One region of the Antribacter sp. NEAU-D49 genome, then DNA from elsewhere that is predicted to be linked to it. Evidence: riboswitches for the same ligand, from Rfam matches in the RefSeq annotation. Region 1 holds a riboswitch; the other holds the start of a gene.
The links. A riboswitch is a leader RNA that binds a small molecule or an ion and turns the genes downstream of it on or off. The one in region 1 is predicted to bind FMN.
Positions count from the first base shown of each region.

Region 2: another riboswitch for FMN. It lies ahead of AC060K_RS08480 (riboflavin synthase); the one in region 1 lies ahead of pnuC (nicotinamide riboside transporter PnuC).

Region 1 covers NZ_JBXTSN010000021.1:40,331-47,980, reverse strand. The annotation lists gene AC060K_RS16020 (LLM class F420-dependent oxidoreductase) at 1-351, opposite strand, end outside; gene AC060K_RS16015 (mycothiol-dependent nitroreductase Rv2466c family protein) at 348-962, opposite strand; gene AC060K_RS16010 (TetR/AcrR family transcriptional regulator) at 1,007-1,756, shown strand; FMN riboswitch at 1,823-1,948, shown strand; gene pnuC (nicotinamide riboside transporter PnuC) at 2,012-2,707, shown strand; gene AC060K_RS16000 (Gfo/Idh/MocA family protein) at 2,704-3,882, shown strand; gene AC060K_RS15995 (acyl-CoA dehydrogenase family protein) at 3,915-5,147, shown strand; gene AC060K_RS15990 (sensor histidine kinase) at 5,242-6,597, shown strand; gene AC060K_RS15985 (response regulator) at 6,585-7,241, shown strand; gene AC060K_RS15980 (DUF4097 family beta strand repeat-containing protein) at 7,253-7,650, shown strand, end outside.
Region 2 covers NZ_JBXTSN010000008.1:50,609-58,258, forward strand. The annotation lists gene AC060K_RS08455 (HNH endonuclease signature motif containing protein) at 1-981, opposite strand, end outside; gene AC060K_RS08460 (sensor histidine kinase) at 1,386-2,606, shown strand; gene AC060K_RS08465 (response regulator transcription factor) at 2,603-3,277, shown strand; gene AC060K_RS08470 (DUF2306 domain-containing protein) at 3,348-3,980, shown strand; gene AC060K_RS08475 (hypothetical protein) at 4,069-4,569, shown strand; FMN riboswitch at 4,765-4,890, shown strand; gene AC060K_RS08480 (riboflavin synthase) at 5,094-5,735, shown strand; gene ribB (3,4-dihydroxy-2-butanone-4-phosphate synthase) at 5,732-7,063, shown strand; gene ribH (6,7-dimethyl-8-ribityllumazine synthase) at 7,060-7,557, shown strand; gene AC060K_RS08495 (phosphoribosyl-ATP diphosphatase) at 7,614-7,650, shown strand, end outside.

The DNA.
Region 1 (7,650 bases):
GTACGCGGCGTGCTCGGCCTCGAACCAGCCGGCGCCGAGGCCGAGCTCGACGCGCCCGCCCGACATCTGGTCCACCTGGGCCACCTGGATCGCGAGGACGCCGGGGTGGCGGAACGTCGCCGACGAGACGAGCGTGCCGAGCCGCACGGTCGACGTCTCGCGGGCGAGCCCCGCCAGCGTGGTCCACGCGTCGGTGGGGCCGGGCAGGCCGTCGCCGCCCATCGCGAGGTAGTGGTCGGACCGGAAGAACGCGCTGAACCCGAGCGCCTCGGTCGCCTGCGCGACGGCGAGCTGGTCGTCGTAGGACGCGCCCTGCTGGGGCTCGGTGAAGATGCGGAGGTCGAGGGTCATGAGAACTCGGGCCTTTCGGTACGGCTGCGCTTGAGCTCGAAGAAGTGGGGGTACGCCGCGAGCGCCAGCGCCCCCTCGAAGATCCGCAGCGCGTCCTCGCCGCGGGGGATGCGGGTCAGCACCGGGCCGAAGAAGGCGACGCCGTCGACGTGGAGGGTCGGCGTGCCGACGTCCTCCCCGACGGGGGCCATGCCGGCCTTGTGGCTGAGGGCGAGGGCCTCGTCGTAGGCGTCGGAGCCTGCGGCGTCGGCCAGGGCTGGGGGCAGCCCCGCCTCGGCGAGCGCCGCGGCGGCGACGGACGCGTAGTCCGTGTCGCCCTGGTTGTGGATCCGGGTGCCGGCAGCGGTGTAGAAGGCCGAGAAGGCCTCGGGGCCGTGGTCGGCCTGGACCGCGGCGGCCACGCGGCCGATCCCGCGCGACGCGTCGATCTTGGCGCGGTAGTCGGCGGGGAGCTCACGATCCTTGTTGAGCAGGTACAGGCTCATCAGCTTGAACGTGAGCTCGACCTCGCGCTGCGCCGCGACCTCGAGGGCCCAGCGGGACGTGATCCAGGCGAAGGGGCACAGGGGGTCGACGTACACGTCGACGACGGGAACGGTTGACTCGGTCACGATCCGCACCCTAACGCGACCAGAGGCGCGGTAGCCTGCCTGGCATGACTGCCGTTCGTACTCACACGCACGCGCAGGCGGTCGACGCCGCGATCGACCTCTTCACCCGGCAGGGGTACGAGAGGACCACCGTCGAGGAGATCGCCGACGCCGCGCGCGTGAGCAGGGCGACGTTCTTCCGCCGGTTCCGCTCCAAGGAGGACGTCGTCTTCGCGGACCACGAGCTGCTGCTCGAGGAGGTGGTCGTGATGCTGGCCGCGACCCGCCCGGAGGCACGGCAGAGCGAGGAGTCGATGGCCGACGTCGGCCGCGCCTGGGACCCCGACGTGGACCCCTACCTGGAGGTCTGCCGGGCGGCCCGGATGGTGTTCGACCACCACGTGGGCCAGCGGGAGACGTCCCTGGCCCGCTACGCCCTGCTCCAGCAGGTGCCTCAGCTGCGCGACCGCGAGCTCGTGACGACGCACCGGTACGAGCGGGCCTTCACGCACTACCTGCGCGACACCCTGTCGCCCGACCGGTCCACGTCGACCGCGTCGATCGCGTTCGCCGCCTCGGTCGTGGCCGTGCACAACGCGATCCTGCGGCGCTGGCTCCGCAACCCCGGCCTGGACCTGCGGCCGGACCTCGAGGAGGCGTTCGCCGACCTGCGCCGTGCGGCGATCCTGGGCTCCGGCGGGACGGCTCCGGCGGGCGGCCAGGCGCCGACGGGCCGCCGGGTCGTCGTCGCCGTCGTGGACGCCGCCGCGGGCGCCGACGAGGTGGCCCGCGCCGTGCGCGACGCGCTCGGCTGAACGGCTTTCTCCCGCGGAATGCCGCCGTGGCATCCTGTGTTCCAGTAGTCGTTGTGCATCACGCACGCACGTGCTCCGGGGTCGGTGTAATTCCGAGCCGGCGGTGACAGTCCGCGACCCGCGCTTCGGTGCGGTTGACCTGGTGGAACTCCAGGACCGACGGTGAAAGTCCGGATGGGAGGAAGCACGTCGGCGCGCCCCTGCCCTGGGGCGTGCCGTTCCCCGGTGTCCCGTTGCGGCAGACCGGGAGGAACCATGGACATCATCCGCTGGCTGTTCGACGCCACGTTCACCGTCGGCACGGAGCACATCCTGTGGCGCGAGGTGATCGGGAACGCGTTCGGCCTCGCCTCGGCGCTCGGCGGCCTGCGCCGCAAGGTGTGGGCCTGGCCCGTCGGCATCGTGGGGAATGTGCTCCTCTTCACAGTGTTCCTGGGCTCGTGGTTCGGCGGCTCGCCGCTGCCCGACATGCTCGGGCAGGCGGGGCGCCAGGTCATGTTCATCGCCGTCTCCGTCTACGGCTGGGTCCGCTGGCGCCAGGCGCAGCAGGCCGACGGCGGCGCGGGGGCCGTCGCGGTGCACCCGCGGTGGGCGTCGTGGGCCGAGCGGGCGGGGATCGTCGTCGCGATGGCGGCCGGCACGTTCGGCTTCGCCTGGGTCTTCGGCCGGCTCGGCTCCTGGGCCCCGCTGCCCGACGCGTGGATCTTCATGGGCTCCCTCCTCGCCACCTACGGCATGGCGAAGGGGTGGGTCGAGTTCTGGCTGATCTGGGTGGCGGTCGACGCCGTCGGGGTGCCGCTGCTGCTCGCAGGCGGGTACTACGCGACGGCCGCGATGTACCTGTTCTACGGCGGCTTCACCCTCGTGGGCTTCTTCGTCTGGTGGCGGGTGAACCGCCTGGAGCGCCTCGCGTCGGCGGGGGCCGCGGACGGTGAGCCGGTGCGGGCGTGACGGGGCCCGCTCTGCCCGGCCGCCCCGTCCGGGTCGGGGTCGTCGGCTCGGGCTTCCGGGCCCGGACGATGCTGCGCGTGCTCCATGCTCTCCCGGGCCGCTTCGAGGTGGCGGGGGTCGCCACCCGCAACGCGGCCGACCGGGAGGCCCTCGCCACGTCCGGCCTCCCGGCGGCAGGCCTCCCGGGGCTGCCGGCCCCGGTGTTCGCCTCCCCCGACGACCTCGTGGCGGGCGGCGCGCCGGACTTCGTGGCGCTGACCCTGCCCGCGGGCGCGGCCCAGCCGGTGGTCCGGTCGCTCGCGGCGGCGGGTGTGCCCGTGCTCCAGGAGACGCCCGCCGCGGGGACCGTCCCCGAGCTGGCGGCGCTCCAGGAGCTGGTCGACGGCGGCGCGTGCATCCAGGTCGCCGAGCAGTACCACCTGGAGCCGCTGGTCTCCGCCCAGCTCGCGGTCGCCGCGTCGGGCCTGCTGGGTGCGGTGACCGACGCGCACGTGAGCGTGGCCCACGACTACCACGGCCTGTCGGTGCTGCGCCGGGCGCTCGGCGCCACCGCCGACGACGCGGTGATCACGGCCCGCCGCGACGTGCGCCGCATCGCCGCGAGCCCCGGCCGGGAGGGTGACCCCGAGGGCCTGTCGCTCGTCGGCACCGTGCACAGCACCGCGTGGCTCGACCTCGGCGACCGGCTCGGCGTCTACGAGTTCGACGACCAGCAGTACCGCTCCTGGGTGCGCTCGCCCACGCTCGTGGTGCGCGGCCCGCTCGGCGAGGTCCGCGACGAGACGGTCCGCTACGTCACCCCCGACGGCACCCCGGTCCGGTCGCGCCTGGAGCGGGTCGCCGCCGGCGGGGCAGGCAGCCACGAGGGTCTCTTCCTGCGCGGATACCTGTTCGAGGGCCGGTGGGCCGACCGGAACGACCTGCTCCCGGCCCGTCTCGCCGACGACGAGCTGTCGATCGCGCGCCTCTTCGACCGCATGGGCCGGCACGTGCTGGCCGGCGGCCCGGCGCCCTACGAGGTGGCCGAGGCAGCGCAGGACCAGTACCTCCAGCTCGAGGTGCGGCGGGCCGCAGAGACCGGCCTCCCGGTCCGGACGTCCCCGCAGCCGTGGGCGCACTGGCGCGGCTGCCCGGGCCACGGAGAGACACGCCCAGTGATACGCAGTCTCGCTTGACCTGATACCACGTACCGGCGCACGATGACTTCATGACGCAGACTCCTGGGGTGACGGCGCCCGCCTACGACGTGGCTCAGCCGCTCGACATCGACTTCGCCGGTGCGTTCGCCGGGATCACGGAGGAGGAGCGGGCCCACCAGCTCGCCGTCCGCCAGTTCGTGCAGGACGAGGTCCTGCCGGTCATCGACGGCTACTGGGAGCGTGCCGAGGTCCCCTTCGACCTCGTCAAGCGCCTGGCCGAGCTGGACTTCCTGCGCGACGGCGTGGACGTGCCCGGCCACCCCACGGTCAGCCTGATGGCCGAGGGCCTCGCCGCCATGGAGATGTCGCGCGGCGACGCGTCGGTCTCCACGATCTGCGGCGTGCAGGGCGGCCTGGCGCTGCGCTCGATCGTCATGCTCGGCTCCCCGGAGCAGGTGGAGCGCTGGGCCGAGCCCATGGCGCGCGGGGAGATCCTGGGTGCCTTCGCGCTGACCGAGCCCACCCACGGCTCGGACTCGGTGTCGCTCGAGACCACGGCCGTGAAGACGGTCCGGGACGGCGTGGAGGGCTACGTCCTCAACGGCGAGAAGAAGTGGATCGGCTTCGGTTCGTGCGGCGACATCACGGTGGTGTGGGCGCGCCTCGTCGGCGAGGGCGGCGACAACCAGGTGCACGGCTTCGTCGTGCCGCAGGACGCCCCCGGCTACACGGGCACCACCATCGAGGGCAAGGTGTCGCTGCGCGCCATCTGGCAGGCCCACATCCTGCTGGAGGACGTGTTCGTCCCGGCCGAGAACGCCCTCGTCGGCGCCCGGTCGTTCAAGGACACCAGCCGGGTGCTGTTCGCGACGCGCCTGGGGGTCGCCTGGTCCGCCGTCGGCCAGGCCGTGGCCTGCTACGAGGCCGCGGTGGCGTACTCGAAGCAGCGCATCCAGTTCGGCCGCCCGCTGGCGGCGAGCCAGATGGTGCAGGAGCGCCTGGCGAAGATGCTCTCCACCCTCACCCAGATGCAGCTGCTCGTGGCGCAGCTGACCCGTCTCGACGAGGCCGGCAAGCTCACCGGGCCGCAGGCGTCGCTCGCCAAGTACACGACCACGCGCGGGGCCCGAGAGATCGCCGCGTCCGCGCGCGACATGCTGGGCGGGAACGGCATCCTGCTGCAGAACCGGGTGGCCCGGCACTTCGCCGACATCGAGGCCCTGCACACGTACGAGGGCACCGAGAGCGTCCAGGCGCTCATCCTGGGCCGCGAGATCACTGGTCTTTCCGCCTTCGTGTGACCGTCCGTTCCCGCGGACCGGGGGTTAGCCCTACCCTCGGTCTGTGGGACCACCGGGTGCCCTTCCCCGCAGGCCACGGCCTACTGTCGGTCGCATGGAGAATCCCCGTGCCGCCGCCGAGGCACCCTCGCCGGACCTGGCGCTGGTCGCGCCCGGCTGGGCGTCCCGAGACGGCTTCTTCGCGGCGCCGTTCTCCCCGGCCACCTGGCGGGCCGTCGCCCAGGTCTGGGTCAGCTGGGCCTGGATGCTGACGGCCGGTCTCGTCGTGGTCGTCCTCGTCTCCGCCGGTGCCGGGGCCGTGCCCGCCCTGGGCGCAGGCCTGCCGCTGCTGGTGCTCGCCCTGTACGCCGCCCGCTGGTTCGCCGCGACCGAGCGCGCCCGCCTCCTGCTGCAGACCGGCGTGGACGTGGGGCGCCCGGAGTACCGGACGCCCCGCCGCGCCGGGGTCTGGGCCGCCTGGTGGACCGTCCTCACCGACGGCCGCACCTGGGCGCACGTCCTCTACGCGTTCGTGGGCGTCCTGCTCACCTCGGTCACGGCCGGCCTCTCCATGACCGCGGCCGGCGGGGCTGTGGCCTTCCTCCTGTTCCCCGGCTGGGGTCGGACCGACCTCGACCTCGGCCTCGACGACCAGCCGTTCGTCGTCGAGGCGGCCGGAGCGGTGGGCGCCGGGCTCGTCCTGACCTGGGTCGCCGCGCTCGCCGCCCAGGGCGGCACCCTGCTCCTGGTGCGCCTGGCGCGGACCCTGCTCGGCCCGTCGGCCTCGCAGGCGGCGCGCGCCGCGCAGCAGGTGGCCGAGCGCCGCGCCGTCGTGCTCCAGACCACCCGCACCCTCGCCGTCGACGCCGCCGACACAGAGCGCCGCCGCATCGAGCGCGACCTGCACGACGGCGCGCAGCAGCGCCTCGTCGCCCTGGGCGTCGAGCTCGGCAGCGCCCGGCGCCGGGCCGCCGCCGACCCGGAGGCCGCTGCTGCCGCCCTGGAGCACGCGCACCGCGAGATCAAGGAGACGCTCTCCGAGCTGCGTGACCTGGTGCGCGGCATCCACCCCGCCGTGCTCGCCGACCGCGGGCTCGACGCCGCGCTCTCGTCCCTCGCGGCCCGCAGCCCCGTGCCCGTCCGCGTCGACGTCCCCGACCCGGACTCCCTGACCCAGGCCGGCCCCACAGCGCAGGCCGCCGCGTACTTCGTCGTCGCCGAGGCCCTCACCAACGTGGCCAAGCACGCCGACGCGCAGAGCGCGGCGGTCCTTGCGGAGATCGTCCCGGGCGCGCCCTGCCGGCTGCGCGTCGTCGTGTCCGACGACGGCTGCGGGGGCGCCGACCTCGCCGCCGGCAGCGGGCTGCTCGGCCTGCGCGGCCGCGTGGCTGCCCTCGACGGCACGTTCCAGCTCTCGAGCCCTGCCGGTGCCGGCACCCGTCTCACCGTGGAGGTGCCGTGCGCATCCTGATCGCCGAGGACTCCGTCCTCCTCCTGGACGGGCTCACCCGTCTGCTCACGACCGAGGGGCACGAGGTCGAGGGCTTCCGCACGGCGGACGAGCTGGTCCACGCGCTCTCCGCGCCGGACGCCGTCCTGCCCGACGCGCTGATCACCGACGTCCGGATGCCGCCGTCCCACACCGACGAGGGCCTCCGTGCCGCGGTGCACCTCCGCAGCCTGCACCCCGACCTGCCTGTCCTGGTGCTCTCGCAGTACGTGGAGCAGCGCTACGCCTCCGAGCTGTTCGCCCGCGGCGCACGCGGCCTGGGCTACGTGCTCAAGGACCGCGTGGCCGACGTCGACGAGTTCCTCGACGCCCTCGCCCGCGTGGCCGCGGGCGGGACGGTCGTGGACCCCGAGGTCGTGACCCAGATCCTCACCCGGACCCGCCGCACGGGCCTGGACGCCCTGACGCCGCGCGAGCGCGAGGTGCTCGCGCTCATGGCCGAGGGCCGGTCCAACAGCGCCATCGCCGAACGTCTCGTGGTGGGCCTGCCCGCCGTCGAGAAGCACGTCACGTCCATCCTCGGGAAGCTCGGGCTCCCCCCGGACTCGGACGACCATCGCCGCGTGCTCGCGGTCCTGCGCTGGCTCGAGCACCAGCCCAACTGAAGGAGTCCCTCATGACCATCGTCGACAGTCCCCCCGACACGCGCCCCGGCACCACCCCGGGCGGACGCGTCCTCCTCTGGGTCGGTATCGGCCTCGCCGCCCTGGGCGCGCTGTGGGGTGCGCTCTTCGTCGTCGACCTGACGATGACCCGCACCGAGACCGTCCACGAGACCTACTCGCCTGTCGGCACCGTCGAGCTGGTCGCGGACGGCCACGTCACGGTCGTGGCGGCGGAGGGCGACATCGAGGTGGACCGGGTCGCCCGGCTCGGCCTCGTGAGCCCGGAGTTCCGGGCCGACGAGCGCAGCGACCGGCTCGTGCTGTCGCACGAGTGCCGCGGCTGGCTGTCCTGGCGGTGCTCGGGCTCCTTCGAGGTGACCGTCCCGGCGGACACCGAGGTGGTGGTCCG
Region 2 (7,650 bases), on a different contig from region 1:
CGTGGTGCGGCCGGTGCCGGGGGCCGGGGGTCCCATGACGGAGTTCAGGGCTGTTGTCAGGGTCAGGCCGTGCTCGTCGGTCAGGAACCCGCTCAGGTGGTACCCGCCGAACGTCTTGGACAGCTCCAGGTGCTCACGGTCCTTGGCGGTGGTGTAGCCGCGTTCGTCCGCGTCCGGGTCGGTCACGGTCGCGAACCGGGCCACCAGCCGCCGGAACTGCGCGGGCCGGTACGCGCGGGCCTGGGCCAGGAGGAACACCTCACCCGAGACCGCCTCCACGCCGTCCGCGCCCGGACCGCCCGCCGGGTCGTCGGGGCCGTCCGCCGGACCGTCCGGGCCGAAGGGGCCGTCGGGGCCGGGCACGGGCCCGGTGCCGGGCAGGGGGGCTGCCAGTGCCGCCTTGCGGGCCGGGCTGGTGGGGGCCCCGTTGACCAGGATGGTCAGGTGGTCGGGGCCGAGGGTCCCGGCCAGGGCAGCGGCCCTCGTGGCGGGCAGGTCCTGGTCCAGGACCCGGGCGGCACGCACCTCCCGGCGGGCGGTCGCCACGCTCAGGTTCGCGGTGGTCGCGTGCCAGGTCGCGAACGACCTCGCCCCGGCCCCCGACCCGGTGCCCCACCGCCCGTCGGCCTCGACCCGGGGCAGGAACGACAGGCGCAACGCGTCCAACCGGCTCGTCACGGCCCGGACCCGGGTCCCCGCCTCGACCAGCCGCGCGACCACCAACCCGCCCGCCACCTCCAGGGCGTCCAGCCCGGCGGGCCCTGCCACCGCGACCAACTCATCCGCGACCGCTTCCAGCTCCGCGAGCACGACCTCCAACGAACGCCCAGCGACAGGCCCGGCAGAGGACAGGCCCGCGGGTGCGGGCGTCGCACGGGGCACCGTGGCGTGCCCGCCGACGACGCCCGAGGGCATGGCGGTGACGCCCGAGGGCACCGCGGCGGGCGCGGAGGGCCGCGTACCGATCGCTCCGATCACCATCCCCACACCCCCTCGAAACCCGCATGATCCGGCCGTTCCTGACCCTCCCCATCCTATCGAACAAGCGTTCTGACGGCCCGCTGACCAGCCAATCTGTGCACAAGACCCCGAAACCACGACCTGTGGTCGACCTCCCACCCGCACACCACCATCACGAGCGACAGTCGGACTTGTGGTCGGGGTAATAAAAGTGTGCCAAGCGCCGCAGGCGCAACCCGCCGGCGAGCGACGCCACCTGCCACGAGCCACGAGCCACGAGCCACGAACCCGAGTCACGAACCCGAGTCACGAGCGCCATTCCCGGCGGGCCCGGAGTCCGTCGAGGCCCGGCCCCCATCGAGACCCCGCCGGATCTCCTCCTTTCGGCCGGTCCCCGTGTCACGGGAGCGGCCTAGCATGAGCCCGTGTCCGCCCTCCGGTCCCTCTGGGACGAGCCGCGTCCCCCGGGCGCACCCTCCAGGGTCTGGCGCGACTGGGTCCTGGTCTGCGGGCTCCCAGCTGCCGCCGTGCTCGAGGGGGTGCTCCGCCCGGGCGCGTCGTGGCGCTGGCTCGAGGTCGTGACGGTCGTGCTGCTCGCGCCGCTCCTTCTCTGGCGTCGCACGCATCCCCTCCGGACCGTCGCGATCGCCTTCACAGCATCGGGCGTGGTGTCCGTGATCATGGGCCGGGACGGCGACCTGTACACCACCGTCTTCATGCTCATGCTGCCCTACGCCCTCTACCGGTGGGGAAGCGGCCGGGAGGTCGTCCTGGGCAGCGCGGTCCTGCTCGGCAACTTCGGCCTCACCGCTGCGGCGGGCCTCACCAGCCCGGCCGACGCCGTCGGCGGGCTCGTCGTCGTCGCCGCGGTCTGCTCGGCGGGGACAGCCGCCCGGTTCCGCACGGGCCTCCGGTCGCGGGAGCTCGCCCAGGCGAGGCTCGCCGAGCGGGAGCGCATCGCCCGGGACCTGCACGACGTCGTCGGGCACCACATGTCCGCCGTGGCCGTCCGGGCGCAGGCCGGTCTGGCTGCGTCCGCCACGCGGCCGGAGGCCGCGACCGAGGCGCTCCACGTCATCGAGGACGCCGCCACCCAGGCCCTGGCCGAGATGCGCACGATGGTGCGCATCTTGCGGGCCGACGAGCTCGCAACGCCCGGTGAGTCCGGCGAGCCTAAAGGCTCCGCCCGCACCGACGCACCCGCCGGAGCCGACCTGCTCGCGCCCGGCCCCTCGATCGCTCAGCTCGCGTCGCTCGCGGGCGGGCCGCCGCCGCAGGTCGACGTCCAGGTCGCCGACGGCCTCGACGACCTCCCTGCCGCCGTCGGGGCGGCCGTGTACCGCCTCGCCCAGGAGTCGGTCACGAACGCGAGGCGGCATGCGAGAGACGCCACAAGGGTGGTCGTGGGCGTGACCGCGGACGGCCCCCACATCCGCCTGAGGGTGTCCGACGACGGTACCGCGCCTCCGCACCAGGCCCGCGAGGGCCTCGGGCTGGCTGGGATGCGGGAGCGCGTCTCCCTCCTGGGTGGCACCTTCGCGGCCGGCCCCGCCTCGGCTTCCACCCAGGCCGATCCGGCTGAGCCTCGCCCGCACGGCCGCGGCTGGCTGGTCGAGGCTGTCCTGCCCCGGGTAGGCCACACGTGACGGTGACCGTGCTGGTCGCGGACGACCAGGAGATCGTCCGGACCGGGCTCGCGATGATCCTCGACGCGCAGGAGGGTATCGAGGTCGTGGCGCAGGCAGCTGACGGCCTGGAGGCGGTGGAGCTCGCCCGCAGGCTCCGGCCCGATGTGTGCCTCCTCGACGTGCGGATGCCCGGCCTCGACGGGCTGGAGGTGACGCGCCGCCTGGCGGGACCGGACGTCGTCGACCCGCTCGCCGTCGTCGTCATCACCACGTTCGACCTGGACGAGTACGTGTACGCGGCGCTGCGCGCCGGTGCGCGCGGGTTTCTCCTCAAGGACGCCGGGGCGGCGCTGCTCACCCAGGCGGTCCACGCCGCGGCTGCGGGCGACGCCCTGATCGCCCCCAGCGTCACCTCACGCCTGCTGCGAGCCTTCGCCGACGGCGCCCCCGGGGCGCCCGGGCGCGGACAGCCCCCCGAGCAACCCCTCGAACCGCTGACCCGGCGCGAGGAGGAGGTCCTGCTGGCCGTCGCGCGCGGGCGAACCAACACGGAGATCGCGCAGGAGCTCTTCATCACGCTCAGCACCGTGAAGTCGCACGTGGCACGCCTGATGACCAAGCTCGGGGTGCGGAACCGGGTGGAGATAGCGCTCTGGGCGTACGACACGGGCCGGCTGCGGCGCGGCTAGTACTTTCGGCCGCCGGGGACCGGCCCATAGGCCGATGCCCCGCCACGGTCCGCCGCGCGAGGCTCCTGTCATGACCACCACCACAGCCAGCACCTCCCGCCGCGAGTGGCTCGTTCCCGCCGGGCTGCTCCTGCTCACCGTGATCCCGATGCTCGGGGGAGCGGTCCGCCTCGGCGACCTCGCCTCGAGCCCGGCCGTCACCCCGGAGAACGCGCGCTTCGTCGGTGACCCGCTGCCCGTCGTCGTGCACATCGTGGCCGCCGTGATCTACGGCGTGGGCGGTGCGCTGCAGTTCGCACCCGCCCTGCGGCGGCGGTCCTGGCACCGCAGGGCGGGCCGGGTCCTCGCGCCGGCGGGTTTCGCCGTCGCGCTCAGCGGCCTCTGGATGACCGCGGCCTACGACCTGCCGGACGGCCTGGAGGTCGTCAACGCCATGCGGTACGTGGTGGGTGTGGCTATGGCGGTGTTCGTCATCCTCGGCGTCCTGGCTGCCGTGCGGAAGGACTTCGTCAGCCACCCGGCATGGATGATGCGGGCCTACGCCCTCGCGATGGGCGCCGGGACCCAGGGCGTGCTCGGTATCACGGTGGCGCTGACGACGGGCGCCACGAGCCTCGACCCGGTTGCCAACACGTTCGTGATGGGCGGGGGCTGGGCGATCAACGTGCTGGTGGCGGAGTGGGTCATCCGACGGCGCCATTGACCCATGTCGCAAAATTTCATACTGCGACACGCCGGTGAAACGCGCATGGAGTCTTGAGGTGTCGCACGGATCCGAGGACGATCTGCCCATGCGACGGCGCAGCGGACAGTGGGCGGCAGCGACCCTGCCTGCCCTCGCGGGGACGGTACTGACGCTCGGCGGCTGCAGTCTGGACTCCGGGACCACCTGTGTCGACTGGGCCGTCTACAACACGCCGGACGAGGCCGCGGAGGGTGCGACGGTGGTGGTCCGGGCCAGCGTGGTGCGCGACGACGGCACCGAGCGCCTCTGGGGGGTCCGTGCCAACCGCTGGGTGGTCGAGGTCGACGAGGTCATCCAGGGAGACATGGCCGACGTCGAGGCGGGGGAGGAGCTCACGGTCGTCTCGACGCCGCGCACCTGCCACGCCGGCAACGAGACGTACCCCTCGGGGGACCCGCTGGACACCGAGGACGAGGTGATCCTCCTGGTCGAGGACGACCCGCATTTCGACGTGGTACGCACGCTCACGCCGTACGACGGCGTCGTGGAGCCGGCCCCGGACGGCGGGCTGCCGACGGTCTGGCCCAGCGGCCAGCACACCTTCTGAGGACCCCTGTCCTGACCGGAGTCGAACCCTTCAGAGTAAATAGTGTGCCAAGCGCCAAGAAACACGCCCACCGCAACGCACACCACCTCGCCACCAGCCCGGAAACCCAGGAGGGGGCCAAACGAGTGTGCGTCGTGACACACCCGGGCCTCAGGGACCGGCGGATGTGGCATCCTGGCCCGGCAAGCACACAGCACACGTGCTCCGGGGTCGGTGTAATTCCGAGCCGGCGGTGACAGTCCGCGACCCGCACTTCGGTGCGGTTGACCTGGTGGAACTCCAGGACCGACGGTGAAAGTCCGGATGGGAGGAAGCACGTGCGGCGCGCACCGCCCTGGGCGGTGCGCGCCGTGGCGTCGTGCGGCGGGGACTTCGCGTCCCTGCCTCCCGTCGTCGTACCCCGGAGCACCGACGCCCGGAGGACGACATGACGACCACCCCAGCCCGGCCCCACGCGCACTCGTCGAGCGCGCTGACGGACGGCCCTCCGCGGTGCAGCCCACGATCCCTGCGGAGGAGTCCTGATGTTCACCGGAATCGTCGAAGAGCTCGGCACCGTCACCGCGATCGGCTTCCCCGGGTCCGGCCCAGGTTCGAGTCCCGGTCCGAACGCGGGCCCGGGGGAGGACGCGGCCCTCACGGTCGAAGGTCCGCTCGTGGCGGGCGACGCCCGGCCGGGCGACTCGATCGCCGTCGACGGCGTCTGCCTCACGGTCCGCACGGTAGATGACGGCCGCTTCACCGCCGACGTCATGCCGGAGACCCTCAGCCGCAGCACCCTGGGCACGCTCGCCGCGGGCTCCCGGGTCAACCTCGAGCGTGCGCTGCCCGCGCACGGCCGTCTCGGCGGACACGTGGTCCAGGGTCACGTGGACGGCACCGCGACTCTCGTGTCCCGGGACCCCGGGCCACGCTGGGACGACCTGGCCTTCGCCGCGCCGCCTGAGCTCACCCGGTACGTCGCGGAGAAGGGCTCGATCGCCCTCGGCGGCGTCTCGCTGACGGTGACCTGGGTGACCGACGACGGCTTCGGCGTCTCCCTGATCCCCACCACCCTCGAGGCGACGACCCTGGGCGCTCTCGCGCCGGGCAGCACCGTCAACGTCGAGGTGGACGTGCTGGCCAAGTACGTGGAACGCCTCCTCCAGGCGGGGGCCAGGTCGTGACGGCCGCCTTCGAGGCCCTGCTCGAGCGGGCCCTGGTCGACCTGCGCGCGGGCCGCCCGGTCCTCGTCGCCGACGACGCCGGCCGCGAGAACGAGGTGGACGTGGTCCTCGCCGCGAGCGCCGCGACGACCGAGTGGGTGGCGTGGACGGTTCGGCACTCGTCGGGGTACCTGTGCGCGCCGTTGCCAGCCGGCCGGGCGGACGAGCTGGGGCTGCCGTTGATGGTGGCGGACAGTGAGGACCCGCGGCGGACGGCCTACGCGGTGGCGGTGGACGCGGCGACGGGGGTGACGACGGGGATCAGTGCGTCGGACCGGGCGCGGACGGTGCGGGTGCTGGCGGATCCGGGGTCGGGTCCGTCGGACCTGATCCGGCCGGGGCACGTGCTGCCGTTGCGCGCGGTGCCGGGCGGGGTGCTGGAGCGTCCGGGGCACACGGAGGCGGCGGTGGACCTGGCTCGGCTCGCGGGTGCGGGCGAGGTGGGGGTGATCGCGGAGCTGGTCCGGGACGACGGTGGCATGGTGCGTCTGCCGGAGGCGGAGGAGCTGGCCGCACGGGAGGGGCTGGTGGTCCTGTCGATCGCGGACCTCGTGGCGTGGCGGCGTGTGCATGACCCGGAGGAGCCGGCCCCGGCCGAGGCTCCGGCTCCGGTGCCCGACGACGTCCGTGGCGCCCGGGTGCGCCGGGTCGCCGAGGCGTCGCTCCCGTCGGAGCACGGGGAGCTGCGGATGATCGGTTACCGGGACCTGGTGACGGGCGTGGAGCACGTGGCGCTGGTTCCCGTGTCGTCCGGGTTGTCAGAAGCTCCCCGGCGTATAGACGGGGGAGCTTCTGACAACTCGGGTGGGGTGCTGGTGCGGGTGCACTCGGAGTGCCTCACGGGTGACGCCTTGGGGTCGCTGCGCTGCGACTGCGGCCCGCAGCTGCGGGAGTCGCTGGCGCTGGTCGCCCGCGAGGGCGGTGCGGTGGTGTACGTGCGGGGCCACGAGGGCCGGGGGATCGGGCTGGCGCAGAAGGTCGCGGCGTACGCGCTGCAGGACGGCGGCCTGGACACGGTGGAGGCGAACGTTGCGCTGGGGTTGCCGGCGGACGCCCGGGAGTATGGGGCGGCCGCGGCGATCCTGGCGGATCTCGGGCTGGGTCCGGTGACCCTGCTGACGAACAACCCGGAGAAGGTGCGGGGGCTGCGCGAGGCGGGGGCGGACGTCGTCGGCTCGCGGCGGCTGGAGGTGGGGCTCGGGGCGTACAACCGCGGGTATCTGGAGACCAAGAAGGAACGGATGGGGCACCTGCTGGAGCTGGTGCCCGCGCTGGGAGGCGGACGATGAGCGGAGCTGGAGCACCGGTGGTCACGGTGGACGGGACGGGGCTGCGCGTGACGGTGGTCGCGGCGAGCTGGCACGAGCAGGTGATGGACGGCCTGCTGGCGGGTGCGCGGCGGGCGCTGGCGGAGTCGGGGGCGGAGTGGACGGAGGTGCGGGTGCCGGGGTCGTTCGAGCTGCCGGTGGCCGCGGCCCGGGCGGCGGCCGCGGGGGCAGACGCCGTGGTGGCGCTGGGGGTCGTGATCCGTGGCGGTACGCCGCACTTCGAGTACGTGTGCTCGGCGGCGACGTCGGGCCTGACGGAGGTGAGCGTGCGCACGGGTGTTCCGGTGGGATTCGGGGTGCTGACGTGCGACGACGACCAGCAGGCCCTGGACCGGGCGGGTCTGGAGGGGTCGCGCGAGGACAAGGGCGCGGAGGCGGCCCTGGCGGCGGTGGCCACGGCGGTCACGCTGCGGGGTGAGCTGGTCCCGGGGGAGGTTGCGGAGCGGTCCGTGTGACTGCCCGCACAGCGGACGCCCGCGGCGCGGGCGTCCGTCCCGACTACGCTGGTTCTGTGAAGACCTTCGACTCCCTGTTCGCCGAGCTGTCCG